Regions from separate parts of the Streptococcus sp. 2022WUSS037 genome, predicted to be linked through region 2. Evidence: predicted binding sites of a transcription regulator. Region 2 holds the regulator's gene; the other holds the start of a gene.
What was found. Region 2 encodes CtsR, which represses protease genes until heat stress. Its sites were predicted from a motif close to TTGGTCAAAAAAGGTCAAANA; they were not measured.

Region 1 (8,083 bases), on a different contig from region 2:
CCAATACAACTATCAAGGCATGTATTTCAGTGATTATGGACCATCATTTGCATCCTATGTGGTGGGAATTATTCCAATCCTACTTGTCTACCTCATCTTCCAAAAACATATTATTTCAGGTATGACGAGTGGTTCTGTCAAATAAATCGAAAGGTTGACTTGTTCAACCTTTTCTAACAACGAAAAAAGAAAAGGCTTACGAAGGAGAAAATCTATGAAAATTAAAAATCAAGCGATGTTGATTACTTATTCTGATAGTTTAGGAAAAAATCTCAAGGATTTGAAAAAAGTTCTTGAGGGGCCATTAAAGGATGTTGTGGGAGGTATCCATATTCTGCCGTTTTTCCCATCATCAGGTGACCGTGGGTTTGCACCAATGGATTATACAAAGGTAGACCCTGCATTTGGAGACTGGTCAGATATTGAAGCATTGAGTAAGGACTATTATCTGATGTTCGATTTTATGATCAATCATATTTCTGCAAAATCTCCCTATTTCCTTGATTTTCTTGAAAAGAAAGACGATTCAGCTTATGCGGATTTGTTTATTCGCTATAAAAACTTTTGGCCTAATGGTGAGCCAACGCAAGAAGATGTTGATTTGATATACAAACGCAAACCTCGTGCTCCATATCGAATTGCAACATTTGCTGATGGTAGCGAGGAGAAGGTATGGTGTACCTTTGATGAGCAGCAGATTGATTTAGATGTGACAACGGAGACAACCCGTCGTTTCATCCAAGAAAATTTGGAACAGTTGGCAGAACATGGTGCTTCGATTATTCGCTTGGACGCCTTTGCTTATGCCAATAAAAAAATAGGAACCAACTGTTTCTTTGTAGAGCCTGATATTTGGGAAATGCTCCATTTTCCACGTCAGTTATTGGCACCAAAAGATGTAGAAATCCTACCAGAAATTCATGAACACTACACCATTCAGCAAAAGATTGCGGAACAGGATTATTATGTTTATGACTTTGCCTTGCCAATGCTGGTTCTCCACGCTTTGTATTCTGGTCATGTCAATCGTCTGGTTCACTGGATGGAGATTTGCCCTCGCAAGCAATTTACAACTCTTGATACACATGATGGAATCGGTGTTGTGGACGTTAAGGATTTGCTGACGGATGAAGAGACAGAGGAAACGCGTGAAGCCTTGTATGCACAAGGTGCTAATGTGAAGAAAATTTATAGTACAGAAGCCTATAATAATTTGGATATTTATCAGATTAACTGTACTTATTATTCTGCCCTTGGCAATAACGATCAAGCTTACCTATTAGCGCGTGTTCTTCAATGTTTTGCACCAGGTATTCCACAGATTTACTATGTTGGCTTACTTGCAGGCGAAAATGATATTGAACTTTTAGAATCAAGCAAGGAAGGCCGCAATATCAATCGCCATTACTATGATTTGGAAGAAATTGAGTACGAAGTACAACGGCCAGTTGTACAATCCTTATTCAAACTCCTTAAATTCCGCAATACAAGTCCAGCTTTCGACGGAGAGTTCTCTGTTAAGATGCTGGATGAAACAAGTATGGAAATTTTCTGGAATAATCAAGATGCAGGGGTGTCAGCCCGTCTAACAGCAAACCTAAAAGAAAAAACCTTTGAAATTGTTGAAATAGAAGAGGGCAAAATTACCACAATTGAATTATAATATGATTATATAGAAAGAAAGAGGATTCCACTTTTTCTTGCGTAAATTAGATTGTACAGAAAGGTTCAATACATGTCAGAAATACATAAAACAGATTGGTGGAAGAAGTCCGTCATTTACCAAATTTACCCTCGTAGCTTTCAAGATTCGAATGGAGATGGGATAGGAGATATTCGAGGGATTATCAGCCGATTAGATTATCTTCACGAGCTAGGAATTGATGCTATTTGGCTCAGTCCTGTTTATCAGTCTCCCATGGATGACAATGGTTACGACATCAGTGACTACCAAGGAATTGCTCCAGAATTTGGGACCATGGAAGATATGGAAGAGCTGATTGCAGAAGGCCATAAGCGCAATATCAAAATAATCATGGATTTGGTGCTCAACCATACCTCGGATGAACATTTCTGGTTTCAAGAAGCCCTCAAAGGACCAGATAATCCCTATTATGATTATTATGTTTGGGCTGATGAGCCGAATGAATTACGCTCGACCTTTTCAGGCTCTGCTTGGGAATACGTTCCACATCTGAACAAATACTATCTCCACCAATTCTCTGTTAAGCAACCGGATTTGAACTGGAAAAATCCTGCTCTGAAACAAGAAATCTGGGACATGATCAATTTTTGGATTGAAAAAGGTGTCGGTGGTTTCAGGCTAGATGTGATTGATTTGATAGGAAAAGAACCGGAAAAATTAATTACAGCCGATGGACCGACTCTCCATCCTCTTATTCAGGAATTAAATGAGCAAACCTTCGGTGCTTACGATTTAGTGACTGTTGGGGAAACATGGAGTGCCAATCCAGAAAATGCTCAGTTATATTCGCATCCTGATCGAAAAGAATTTTCGATGATTTTCCAATTTGAACACGTAGGACTTGATCAGCAGGAAGGGAAAGAAAAATGGGATTTGGCACCGCTTGATCCAGCTCGTTTGCATAAGGTTCTATCCAAATGGCAGACTGAACTGGTTGGTAAAGGCTGGAACTCACTTTTCTGGAATAACCACGATTTACCTCGTGCCATTTCTCGCTTCGGTGATGATCGACCTGCATTTCGTGAACTAAGTGGTAAAATGTTGGCTATTTATCTTCACTTTATGTCAGGTACACCTTATATCTACCAAGGTGAGGAAATTGGTATGATTAATACACCGATTACGGATATTAGCCAAGCGGACGATATTGAAACACGTCGCATGTATGCGGAACGGATTGAAAATGGCTTCACCAAGGAGGAATTGATTACTTCTATAAATGCCAAAGGTCGTGATAATGCTCGCCGTCCAATGCAATGGACAGGAGCAGAAGGAGCGGGCTTCAGTACAGGTCAAGCCTGGCTGGCTTTGGGAGATACTGTCAAAGACATCAACGTTGAAAAAGCACTGGCAGACAAACAATCGCTTTTCTATACCTATCAAAAATTAATCGCTCTTCGGAAAGAGTATCCTTGTATGTCTGAAGGAAAATATGAAGTGATGGAGACTGGAAATAGCTTGGTAATGGCCTACCGTAAATATGATGAACAGGATGATTTCATCATTCTGGTGAATTTCACGAGTGATGAGCAAGCATTTGACGTATCAAGCGAGGGATATTCCTTGTTTATGCATAACTACGATGAAGCTGCATTTTTGGATAGACAATTATTGAGACCATATGAGGCAATCGTTCTCAAAAAATAAATTCCTTTTCTTTTCCCATGCTTTTTTCATGATTTTTTGGTAAAATGGAAAAAACAAAAAAGAGAGGTTTTATCATCATGGGTAAATTCCAAGTCATTTCACACCCACTCATTCAGCACAAGTTGTCAATCCTTCGTCGCACATCGACTTCTACTAAGGATTTTCGTGAGTTGGTAAATGAAATCGCAATGCTAATGGGTTACGAAGTTTTGCGTGACTTGCCACTTGAAGATGTGGAGATTGAAACGCCAATCACTAAAACAGTTCAGAAACAAATTGCAGGTAAAAAATTAGCTATCGTACCAATTCTTCGTGCAGGTGTTGGTATGGTTGATGGTTTGCTAAGCTTGGTACCAGCAGCTAAAGTTGGTCACATCGGTATGTACCGCGATGAAGAAACCCTTCAACCCGTTGAGTATCTTGTGAAATTACCAGAAGATATTGATCAACGTCATATTTTTGTAGTTGACCCAATGCTTGCTACAGGTGGTTCAGCTATTCTTGCAGTTGATTCATTGAAAAAACGTGGTGCTTCAAATATCAAATTTGTTGCTCTTGTTTCAGCTCCAGAAGGTGTAAAAGCTCTTCAAGATGCACATCCAGACATTGATATTTACACAGCAGCTTTGGATGAAAAACTCAATGAAAAAGGCTACATCGTACCAGGTTTGGGAGATGCAGGTGACCGCTTGTTCGGTACAAAATAATTGATTAAAAGGAATCAGCTCTGCTGGTTTCTTTTTCATTTCCTGAAATCGTGTTTTTTATTTGACCAATTTTGACTATTCATATATAATGGGTACAGAAAATCTCGAAAAGGAGTAATTTTATGATTCCAGTAGTTATTGAACAAACTAGCCGTGGTGAGCGCTCGTATGATATTTATTCCCGTTTGCTCAAGGATCGCATTATCATGTTGACAGGACCAGTTGAGGACAACATGGCTAATTCGATTATTGCACAATTGCTTTTCCTTGATGCCCAAGATCCTACAAAGGATATTTACCTCTATGTTAATACGCCAGGAGGATCGGTGTCAGCAGGTCTTGCCATTGTAGACACGATGAATTTCATTAAAGCTGATGTTCAAACCATCGTTATGGGAACAGCTGCGAGCATGGGAACCATCATTGCATCAAGCGGTGCCAAGGGCAAACGTTTCATGTTGCCAAATGCAGAGTACATGATTCACCAACCGATGGGTGGAACAGGTGGTGGCACTCAGCAAACAGACATGGCTATTGCAGCAGAACACCTATTAAAAACACGTAATAAGCTAGAAAAAATCTTGGCAGATAATTCAGGTAAGACAGTCAAGCAAATCCATAAGGATGCAGAACGTGATTACTGGATGTCAGCAGAAGAAACCTTGACTTACGGATTTATTGACCAGATTATGGACAATACAAAAGTCAAATAAGCAGTGACAAATATGTAATAACACTGACTATTCCTATTAGCTCCAACTCTTTTACAGGTAGTTGGAGCTTTTCATTTATCATTGAAAACGGTATAATATAGAAAGAGAATTTTTAGAGGAGAAGACATGTTTGAGAAGAAAAATCGCACTTGCTTAACTGTCTATTTACACTACAATCGTGATGCACGTAAACTCAGCCAATATGGAGATATTGTTTACCATTCCAAACGATTGCGATATGTTTTGGTGTATATGGATCAAGAACTAGTAGCAACTACCATATTAAAATTGAAAAAGGAACGTTTTGTAAAAAAAGTGGTTCCTTCGTACATTAAGGAATTAGACCAAAACTTTGTAGGTAATCTATGGAGAGATGAAGAACCATCAGTCGCAGGATAGTCGGAATTAGCAGGGGATACATACCTGCTAATTTTTTATTTTAAAAATTTTTTCTTTTTTTGTTGACAATTTTCAGATAATTCAGTATATTAGATACATCGTAAAATTTAAGAAAGATTTAAGGAGTTTTCATGAAAACAAGAAAATTTGCAGTAGCGCTTGCTACATTTGCCTCTGCAGCTCTACTTGCTGCATGTGGTAATGTTTCGACAACCAATACTTCAGCCGCAGGTTCTTCTGTAGGTGATACATTTAAAATCGGCTACAACTTGGAGTTGTCAGGTGCTGTTTCATCTTATGGTCAAACAGAGGAAAAAGGTGCCAACCTTGCTGTGAAAGAAATCAATGCTGCGGGTGGTATTGACGGCAAAAAAATCGAAGTGATCACAAAAGACAACAAGTCTGAAACAGCAGAGGCAGCTACTGTTGCAACAAGCTTGGCAAGTGAAGGGGCAAACGTTGTGATTGGCCCTGCTACATCAGGAGCTTCAGCAGCCTCAATTCCTGCATTGACTTCAGCAGGAGTTCCAATGATTACACCTTCAGGAACTCAAACAAACTTGGTTGTTAATGACAAAGGTGAAGTTCAAGATTACTTCTTCCGTACAACCTTTACAGATGGATACCAAGGTCAAATTATGGCTAAATACGCTACTGAGAACTTGTCAGCTAAGAAAGTTGTTCTTTACTTTGACAACTCTTCTGATTATGGTAAGGGTGTAGCAGAGGCTTTCAAGAAGGCTTACAAAGGAGAAATCGTTTCAGAAATCACATTTGCTTCTGGCGATAAGGATTTCCAAGCTGCTTTGACAAAATTGAAAGATAAAGAATTTGATGCCATCATCATGCCTGGTTACTACAATGAAACAGGTACAATCGTGAAACAAGCTCGTGGTCTTGGTCTTAACCAACCAATTCTTGGTTCAGATGGTTTCGATTCACCACAATTCACTGAATTGGCAACAGCTTCAGCAGCTTCAAACGTTTACTACCTTTCAGCTTTCGTAACTTCAGCAAGCGATAAAGCTAAAGCATTCTACGATGCATATAAGAAAGAATACAACGAAGAGCCTTCAATGTTCTCAGCATTGGCGTATGACTCAGTTTACATGGCAGCTAAAGCAGCAGAAGGTGCAGCAGATTCAAAAACAATTAAAGACAACCTTGCAGCTTTGAAAGATTTCGAAGGTGTAACGGGTACAATGTCTATTGATAAAGAGCACAACGTTGTGAAATCAGTATATGTAGTTGGTTTGACAAACGGTGAGCAATCATCTGTTGATACTGTTTCTATTTCAGAATAATCGAGTGGGCTGGTTTTTCCAGCCTTCTCTGCTTTTTCAGGATAGAAAACGTTTAAGGATTATTAAAAAATATCAAGTAACTTGCTTATTTTCAGAAAATTTTGTATAATGTAACAATGCTATTGAGCTCGAAAAATATTTAGAAAGATTGGTGAACCTATGCTTCAACAACTTGTCAATGGTTTGATTCTTGGTTCTGTTTATGCCCTTTTGGCCCTTGGTTATACCATGGTGTACGGAATTATCAAACTCATTAACTTCGCCCATGGTGATTTGTATATGATGGGTGCTTTTATGGGGTACTTCCTATTAAATAATTTAACTTTTATTGCAGATGGTGGAACGCGTTTCTTTGTTGCTCTCATTCTAGCGATGGTAGGGACGGCTATTCTCGGTGTCGTTATAGAGTTTTTAGCCTATCGTCCTTTGCGTAATTCAACGCGTATAGCAGCTTTGATTACGGCTATCGGTGTATCCTTCTTCTTGGAATACACTATGATTAAATTCTTTACAGCAGACGTAAAAGCCTTTCCACAAGCAATCGAAGCTGTGACTTTTAACCTTGGTCCAGTTTCTGTTACCAATATCCAGTTGATAATTCTTGGTGTATCGCTTGCGTTGATGGTCGCTCTTCAATTAATTGTCAAACGTACAAAAATGGGGAAAGCCATGCGTGCGGTCTCTGTAGATAGCGATGCAGCTCAGCTTATGGGGATCAATGTAAACCGTACAATCAGCTTTACTTTTGCTCTTGGGTCAGCTCTTGCGGGTGCTGCGGGTGTTCTCCTAGGTCTCTACTACAACCAGATTGAGCCTTTGATGGGTATGACCCCAGGTTTGAAAGCCTTTGTAGCGGCAGTATTGGGTGGTATCGGTATTATTCCAGGTGCTGCGCTTGGTGGCTTCGTCATCGGTATCATCGAAACATTTACCTATGTAATTGAATTCGATACTTTCCGTGATGCGATCGTATATACTGTTTTGATCATCATCCTCTTGGTGCGTCCAAGTGGTATTCTTGGTAAAAATGTGAAAGAGAAGGTGTAACCATGAAGCAAAATTTAAAAGTTAATGCGATTTGGTTGGCTATCTTATTGGCTGGTTTTGGGCTTATTCAAGGTCTTGTATCAGCAGGGATTCTGAATTTTTACTACATCCAGATTGTTCAGCAAATCGGTATTCAAATTATCTTGGCAGTTGGTTTAAACTTGATTGTTGGTTTCTCAGGTCAATTTTCACTTGGTCATGCTGGTTTTATGGCTATTGGTGCTTATGCAGTAGGTATTCTTGGGAAAATGATGCCAACTTATGGTGGATTTGCTATCGCCTTGATTGTTGGGATGTTAATCTCAGGTGCAGTGGCTCTTTTAGTTGGTATTCCAACCCTTCGTTTGAAAGGTGACTACCTTGCAATTGCGACTCTTGGTGTTGCAGAGATTATTCGTATTTTAATTATCAATGGTGGTAGTGTAACGAATGGTGCAGCAGGTATTATGTCTATTCCACTCTTTACAAGCTGGCCTTTAGTTTATATTTTTGTAATCATCACAACTTTGGTGACAGTTAACTTTTTGCGCAGTCCGATGGGACGTGCTACAATTTCTGTTC
Region 2 (8,083 bases):
TAGCTATTTTATAAGCTTCTTTTCTCAGCTTCATCTTTCCCTTCCTTCGCTTTACCTTTCTATTACATCAATGATCTCTATCTACTTTAAACAAGCGCATATCAGCCGTTTCTTTTTGATTACTTCAACGAGCAAAGCGACTCAATTTCCAACCTTTTACAGTTAGTAGACTATAAAAGTAGCCTACAGCTCGTTACCTTGCGCTAAAAGACTATAATTCGAATACATCAACTCTAATACGTGACAAGTAATACTTTTAAGAGTAGTATCGTCATTTAGTTTTTCTTTTATTACTTCGTTAATTCGCCTTGCCTAACTTCAGTTATGTCTGCGGCTCATTGCCTCGTACTAAAAGTAAACTAAAAGACTATATATTACATAGCTATCCCAACAAATTGTACATACATTAGTATTATATCTCGACCCCCAAAAAATCAAGTGGCTTTTATATCAAGCAAACCTTCTCGCCCACCTCTACAGACGCTCCCGTTAAAACATCCTTATGCTCATGAACAATTTTAACGCCATCAATTTTCTTTAATTTATCCAATACAATATTTTGGTTCTCTCAAGAAATTAAGTAGAACGTTCTGCTTTAAAATAGTTAAAATCATTTTACAGTGAACAAAAACTACCCCCCCCTTAAATATCGAGGGGAGGGTGATTTCATAACTTGCAAAGTTAGTATAGCATAAGTGTTTGGAAAGTGCAAGCATTTTTTTGATTGTTTTACACGTCGTACGCATGAAGAAAATGCATGTAACCATTTTCTTGATACATGCATTTTTTCAATTTATTTTCATAGTTTTTACATTTAGTCATGAATAATTCCTCAAATTCAGACTAATTATAGCATAAATTTTTGCTAAAAAACTATATAAAATATGAAAGTATGTTTTCCGAAAACAAAATTTTCTTCATGTGTTTGGCGTGTTTTTTGATTGTTTTATACTTACTTTGAGAATTTACCGTTTTAGTTCAAAAAGTTCCAAATGAAAGTTCCAAAACATTGCTTGAAAACGAAAAACTCAGGAGCTGTTTCAGGTCATCAAGTTTTTACCAGACTCCCTCAAACCATCCTAAGTTTGTAACAACCGTTCTATTCTGTATGATAACTTTGTGTCAATTCCATCAGGAGTTGACTTTTTTCATTTCACAAACTAGGGTAAGACCTTCGCGGTTTGCGTTTGGACCACCGCTCTTCCCCAACTTCCTCAACAAATTCTCCATATTTGGACAAAAAATTATTGTAGACAATCTTTTTGTCTGGTGAAATGACGTTCACCAACTCCGTTGCAGTATAGATATTAAATGGTTGACACAATAAATTTAGAAAAGTAGGATTCCACTTCATCCGTCCCTGGATCCGTTGAATGGAGGCCGTGACAATCTCGTAATGGTCAAAGGCAAAATCCTCTGCCGTCAAGGCTCGACCTTCATAGGAGCACTGCGATGCTTTAAAATCCACATCAATAATAATAGGCTCCCGTCCATCTGGACCTGGCTTGACTAAGTCCAAGGCCTGACTGGGCAAGTAGACCAAGTGAGCAAGCGTCATTATCCTGCCACGTGGATCCCGCTCAGGATTGGAAAACGTCAACAATTGCTCAATCCAAGGAGTTGCGCTTGGTTGCTGAATCAATCTGCACAACGACACCGCCTACCAAGTCATTCTCCCAGTAGACCTGAAAGGCTTGAGCCTTAGGGGCAAGCAGGCTTTCCAAAATCTCCTCACGGCTAATCACCTCTTCCCCCTCTGGCATTTCCTCTGCCAAGGCTTCTAAAAACGCAGCTTGATTGCGGCGGATAAATTCTTCACGCTCTTCTTCCAGAAGCGGTCTTAGTTCTACCATTTTTCCTCCTATTTGACCACATCAAATTTGAGTTCTTCGCCCTTGACCCCAACCTTCAAGGTCGAACTAGTAGTCAAGTCACCACGGAGTAACATTTCTGCCAACGGATCTTCCAATTTGGTTTGTAAGAGCCTACGTAGCGGACGAGCTCCCATTTCTGGGTCATAACCTTGTTTAGCCAATAATTTGAGGGCGGACGGTTGCAGTTTAAGGGTAATTCCTTTCTCAGCTGTTACAGCCAACAAAGGTTTAATCATGACCTTGACAACATCCTGCATATGAGTTTCCGTTAGGCTATGGAAGACAACTTTCTCGTCAATACGGTTGATAAATTCTGGACGATAGGCCTTTTTCAATTCCTCAAAAATGCGTCTCTCCACTTCCTTGTGGTCCTTAGATAAATCAAGGGCACCAAAACCAACTGTCTTATCATCACGAAGGGCTGTTGCTCCCAGGTTTGACGTCATGATGATAATGGTATTTGAGAAATCAACCTTACGTCCCTTACTGTCCGTCAGAACACCATCATCTAAGACCTGCAAGAGAACATTGAAAATATCTGGATGAGCCTTTTCAACCTCGTCAAAAAGAAGAACAGAATAAGGTTTATTACGAACTTTTTCTGTCAATTCGCCACCTTCTTCATAGCCCACGTAGCCCGGAGGTGCACCGTTTAAACGGCTGGCTGCGAATTTCTCCATGTATTCAGACATATCAAAACGGATAAGAGCAGATTCATCATCAAAGAGGACTTCTGCCAAGGCCTTGGCAAGCTCTGTTTTACCAACACCAGTTGGTCCTAAGAACATAAAGGAACCAATCGGTCTGCGACCTGTACGAATCCCCGACTGATTGCGGCGAATAGCTCTGCTAACTGCAGAAATAGCTTCTTCTTGACCGATGACACGTTTATGCAGTTCTGCTTCCAAATTCAGATATTTCTTGGTATCTGACTGACTGAGCTTGGCTACAGGAATACCTGACAAGCGGCTAAGTGTTTCTAAAATATCTTCTTCCGTCACTTCTAAGTCATAGTTTTGATTAGCTTTTGTTGTTTCTTTCGCTTCAAGTAAGAGCTTGCTGACGGTCTTGTACTTTCTAGCCATCAAGGCCTTGTCTATGCTGGTCAGACCTGTTTCCTCAGTCTGCCCTTTCACTCGATTTTGTACCGTTGCACTGGCTTCATCTAGCAAGTCAATGGCAGAATCTGGCAGGTTTTTGCTGGTCAAATACCGCTTAGCGTAGGTCACGGCAGTCTCAACAGCAGTATCTCCAATACGGACCCTATGGTATTTCTCAAACGTTCCTTTTAAACCTGTTAAAATCGCAATGCTATCTTCCACCGTCGGCTCTTCAATGGTTACTTTGGCAAAACGGCGTACCAAGGCTGCGTCCTTCTCAATATGTTTTTGGTACTCATCTTGAGTCGTCGCTCCGACCGTACGGAGAGTGCCACGAGCAAGAGCTGGTTTGAGGATATTGGCTGCATCCAAGGTCGAATCAATCCCTGACCCTGAACCCATAATGGTATGCAACTCATCGATGAAGAGGATGACCTGACCATCTTCCTCGATGTCGTTGATGATATTATTCATCCGCTCTTCGAAATCACCACGGAAACGAGTTCCAGCGATAACGTTCATTAAGTCAAGTTCCAAAACCCGCATCTTAGCCAAGCTGACAGGGACATCACCTGCAGCAACACGTTGAGCAAGACCCAAAGCAAGTGCAGTTTTTCCGACACCAGCATCACCAACTAGAACTGGGTTGTTCTTGGTTTTACGTGATAGAATTTGGATCATCCGCGAGATTTCTGCATCGCGACCGATAACTGGCTCCATCTTGCCTTCACGGGCCAAAGCGGTCAAATCACGAGTATAGTCCTCTAATCCACCAGTCTGTGGAGCTGGAGGCATGCCCATCATCTGCCCCATATTCGCAGCCTTGGATTTTCCACCCTTCATCACACTACGGATTGCTTTTAAGTCTTCCTTAGTAAATCCTGCACGGGCTTCCAAATTTTTACGCAAATCCAAGAAACGGATCTTATCATCTGAGTCTTCAAAATGAAAACCAACCTTGTCCAAAATCTGACTAGCTGTTGAACGTTTATCCAAGAGCATAGCCATGAACAAATGTTCTGTACCTAACTCCTTGGCCTTGACAACTCCAGCAATTTTCTTGGCCAAACTAGCCGTTTCATCCAAACGTTTTGAAGAAGGCAAGATACGGAAACTATCCAACTCTTCCCGATAAACCTTATCCGTCACAACAAAAGTCGCATGTTCATAGTCAGAAATCGAAACAGGATATTCTGCCAAGACAGCTCCCGCAACGGTATCATGGTTGATGACAAATGATAAGAGAACATGCCAGGTTTCCAAGTAATCACAGGCATAACGTTGGGCGACCAACTGGGCATCTTCAAATACCCTTTGTAAACCAGTTGAAATTTTCATGAATCAATCCTCTTTCCTATCTAAGCGTCGTAAGACTTGACGCATCATGCGAGCGCGAATGACACTTGCATCTTTTCCTAATATTTCATCAGAGCCTGTGGACAAAAAGAGATTGCCTTCTCGTTCTGTCATCAAACCTTCATCAAAAAGGAGTTGTAAAATATCCGCATATACCGTAGCAGATAGTTGCTCGCCCATATTGTTCAATAAATCATGAACCAATTCGTGCTTGTCCGAAAAGGTAATCCGACCAATACGAATGTAGCCACCGCCACCACGCTTGCTTTCCACTATGTAGCCTCGACTGGCTGTAAAACGGGTTTTTATCACGTAGTTAATCTGACTTGGCACCACTTCAAACCGACTGGCCAATTCACTCCGACGCAACTCTGCCACATTGACCTGGTCCAAGATGGCTTTGATATGTTCTTCGATATAATCTGATGTATTCTTCATCGCCATAGTATCGCCTCTTTCTTTGACTATCTTTGACCATTATACCCTAAAATGAAGAATTTTGAAAGCAAAAGCCCAGTCCCTTCCGTAGCAGAATTTTGAAATCTGCTCTGCTTTATCCTATAATAAAAGAAAAAAAGGAGAACATTATGAACTTCCAAGACTACATCCAAGATTTTACTAGCGTAACCGTGGAGCAGGCACAGGGCCTCCTAACTGCTCAAGAGGGCGACGTTCTCTTCATCGGACGAGCAACCTGCCCTTACTGCAACCGCTTTGCACCAAAACTCCATAAGGTCGCCCAAGACAAGCAAGTGACCGTCCACTTCCTCGACTCCAGCCAAGTCAGTCCTCAACTTCAAGCACTTCGCGACCACTACCAAGTGCCTACAGTCCCTGGTCTTTTAGTCGCTAAATCGACTGGCGTCCAAGTCCGCTGCAATTCCAGCATGACGGAAGAAGAAATTGCGGCTTTTATTGAGGACTAATGCTAGACATTTCCTACCAAGCCAACACCTTCCACATCTCTCATCACGGAAGACCAGTAGGCAAGATTCACAGCTACCAAAATCCCTACCACCAGACCAATACCTATCTGCGACTGGATTTAGTTGATTTCGATTGTACCATAGCAGAGCAGCTCTTCCAGTCCCTACAGACTTCCTTGGGCAAAAAGCCTCTTCAGGTTATGCTCTCCTCTGCAGAGCAGGAAAAAATCCATTTCCTCACCGCAGCTGGATTTGTCTGCAAGCGGAAATGTTATGAGTTCGAAGTGACCAAACAAGACTATCTCAGTCAAACAGGCACTACCAACCTAAACATAGTCCGCAAAGGTACCGCACTCTACCAAAGAGCTAGCCAGCGATTCTTTGACCACTATCAGACAGTTCATCAAGACATCAACCCTTGGACTGCCAGTCAAGAAGAATTCGAAAAGGATTTACCTGAACTAGTTTATACAGACTCAGAAAACTGGGCCTTCGTAGAAAACAATGAAATTGCCTACGTATGCGGAAAAGATGTACAAAGCTTTGATTCCTTCATCCAAGCAGTTATTGGCTCCCTATTTGAACAATATGAGCAAATTAGCTTTGAGGCTGATGACTGTGATCCTATCGCCATGCGCTTGGCTGACCAATTCCGACAACCACACAAACCTAGCTGGGATACTTATATTTTAGAAATCTAACAAAAAGCACCGACCACAAGGCCGGTGCTTTTTAAGGAGATTATGAAAAATATTTAGGATTGAGTATAGTATAACTCACTCGACCTACTCAGGCATCAGCCCTAAGACCGATTTATCAAAAAAAGAACCTCCTTTCGGAAGTTCTTGAATTGTCGAGCAGTCTTTCAGTTTGCTTTTAGTACTCGCTTCAAAGGTTTGGGGAACCTTTGAAGGCTGGAAATAGTGCGAACCAAGTTCGCCTCAAAAGAGCCGTAGGCTGTACTGAAGTACGGCAAGGCGAGTTCAAATACTCCAGTGGAGTATTTGAAGTTGGAAATATGGAAACAACGTTTCCTCGCTCGTCGAAGTAATAAAAGATAAAATGAAGACTACCAATTATTTACCAAGAGCTGCTGCCATCGTAGCTGCAACTTCTGCTTCGAAGTCGTTTGAAGCTTTCTCGATACCTTCACCTACTTCGAAACGAGCAAATTCTACAACTGAAGCGTTCACTGAGTTCAAGTAAGCTTCAACTGTTTTGCTGTCGTCCATGATGTAAACTTGTGCAAGAAGTGTGTAAGCTTGGTCAACTTGAGTATTGTCAAGCATGAAGCGGTCCATTTTACCTGGGATGATTTTGTCCCAGATTTTTTCTGGTTTGCCTTCTGCTGCCAATTCAGCCTTGATAGCTTCTTCAGCTGCTGCAATCACTTCGTCAGTCAATTGAGCTTTTGAACCGTACTTCAACAATGGCAATGCTGGTTTGTCAACCATTGCACGGCTTTCGTTGTCTTGTTCGATTTTGTGGTTGATTTGTGCCAACTCATCTTTAACGAATTGCTCATCCAATTCAGTGTAAGAAAGAACAGTTGGTTTCATCGCAGCGATGTGCATTGAGATTTGTTTTGCAAGAGTCTCATCTCCACCGTCGATAACTGAGATAACACCGATACGGCCGCCGTTGTGTTGGTATGCACCAAATGCTTGAGCATCTGTTTTTTCAACCAAAGCAAAGCGACGGAATGAGATTTTCTCACCGATTGTTGCAGTTGCGTTTACGTATGCTTCTTCAAGCGTTTCACCTGAAGGCATAACCAATTTAAGAGCTGCTTCGTTGTCAGCTGGTTTACCTTCTGCAATTACTTTAGCAGTAGTGTTTACCAATTCAACGAATTGAGCATTTTTCGCAACGAAGTCTGTTTCAGCGTTAACTTCAACAACTGCTGCTACGTTACCATCAACGTAAACACCTGTCAAACCTTCAGCTGCTACACGGTCAGCTTTCTTAGCTGCCTTAGCCATACCTTTTTCGCGAAGCAATTCGATCGCTTTTTCGATATCGCCTTCTACTTCAACCAATGCTTTTTTCGCGTCCATAACGCCAGCACCTGATTTTTCACGCAATTCTTTAACGAGAGCTGCTGTAATTTCTGCCATGTCTATTCTCCTTGTTTGTTTTTTATAAAAATAGAGGGAGCGGGCTCAGCCCTGCCCCTCTAGGATTGTTTTTTTTGATGTTTGAAATTGTACACGAGCTAAAATCCTATAGATTTTAAATCGCCTTCGTTACTTATTTAATTGTAGTCAGGCTAAAATCTTAGTGAAAAAGATAAACTTCCTTGTATGCAAGCATACTGCGTCAGTTTCCTATTTTCGCTTTTGAGTTTTTAGGCTCAAACTTTTACAGTCCACTGGACTGTAAAACTCATACAGATTTCTAAACGCCTTCGTTACTTATTTTCCTTCTACAACTTCAACCAATTCTTCGATTGATTCTGTAGATGCTGGCTCAGCTGCCAATTCAGCTTCAACTGCGGCTACGCTGTCTTCACCTTGGTTACCTTCGATGATAGCGTCAGCCATTTTAGCTGTGATCAATTTAACAGCGCGGATAGCGTCATCGTTAGCTGGGATGATAACATCGATATCATCTGGATCTGTGTTTGTGTCAACCATCGCTACAACTGGGATTCCCAATTTTTTAGCTTCTTTAACAGCGATTTGCTCTTTGTGTGGGTCAACGACGAACATTACGTCTGGAATGCGTGGCATGTCAGCGATACCGCCCAAGAATTTTTCAAGACGTGCACGTTGTTTGTTCAACAATGCTACTTCTTTCTTAGGAAGCACTTCGAAAGTTCCATCTT

Region 1: the regulator CtsR is predicted to act here: its motif matches at 4,118-4,138, upstream of ODU55_RS04430 (ATP-dependent Clp protease proteolytic subunit).

What each region holds. Positions count from the first base shown of each region.
Region 1 covers NZ_JAOTGJ010000007.1:14,636-22,718, forward strand. The annotation lists gene ODU55_RS04410 (carbohydrate ABC transporter permease) at 1-145, shown strand, start outside; gene gtfA (sucrose phosphorylase) at 215-1,663, shown strand; gene ODU55_RS04420 (alpha-glucosidase) at 1,736-3,352, shown strand; gene upp (uracil phosphoribosyltransferase) at 3,430-4,059, shown strand; gene ODU55_RS04430 (ATP-dependent Clp protease proteolytic subunit) at 4,161-4,772, shown strand; gene ODU55_RS04435 (YlbG family protein) at 4,899-5,171, shown strand; gene ODU55_RS04440 (ABC transporter substrate-binding protein) at 5,303-6,475, shown strand; gene ODU55_RS04445 (branched-chain amino acid ABC transporter permease) at 6,635-7,522, shown strand; gene ODU55_RS04450 (branched-chain amino acid ABC transporter permease) at 7,525-8,083, shown strand, end outside.
Region 2 covers NZ_JAOTGJ010000001.1:71,437-79,519, forward strand. The annotation lists gene ODU55_RS00295 (SpaA isopeptide-forming pilin-related protein) at 1-34, opposite strand, end outside; partial or broken gene ODU55_RS00300 (DNA mismatch repair protein MutT) at 1,154-1,612, opposite strand; gene ODU55_RS00305 (hypothetical protein) at 1,608-1,853, opposite strand; gene ODU55_RS00310 (ATP-dependent Clp protease ATP-binding subunit) at 1,862-4,312, opposite strand; gene ODU55_RS00315 (CtsR family transcriptional regulator) at 4,316-4,774, opposite strand; gene ODU55_RS00320 (thioredoxin domain-containing protein) at 4,918-5,256, shown strand; gene ODU55_RS00325 (GNAT family acetyltransferase) at 5,256-5,957, shown strand; gene tsf (translation elongation factor Ts) at 6,333-7,373, opposite strand; gene rpsB (30S ribosomal protein S2) at 7,671-8,083, opposite strand, start outside.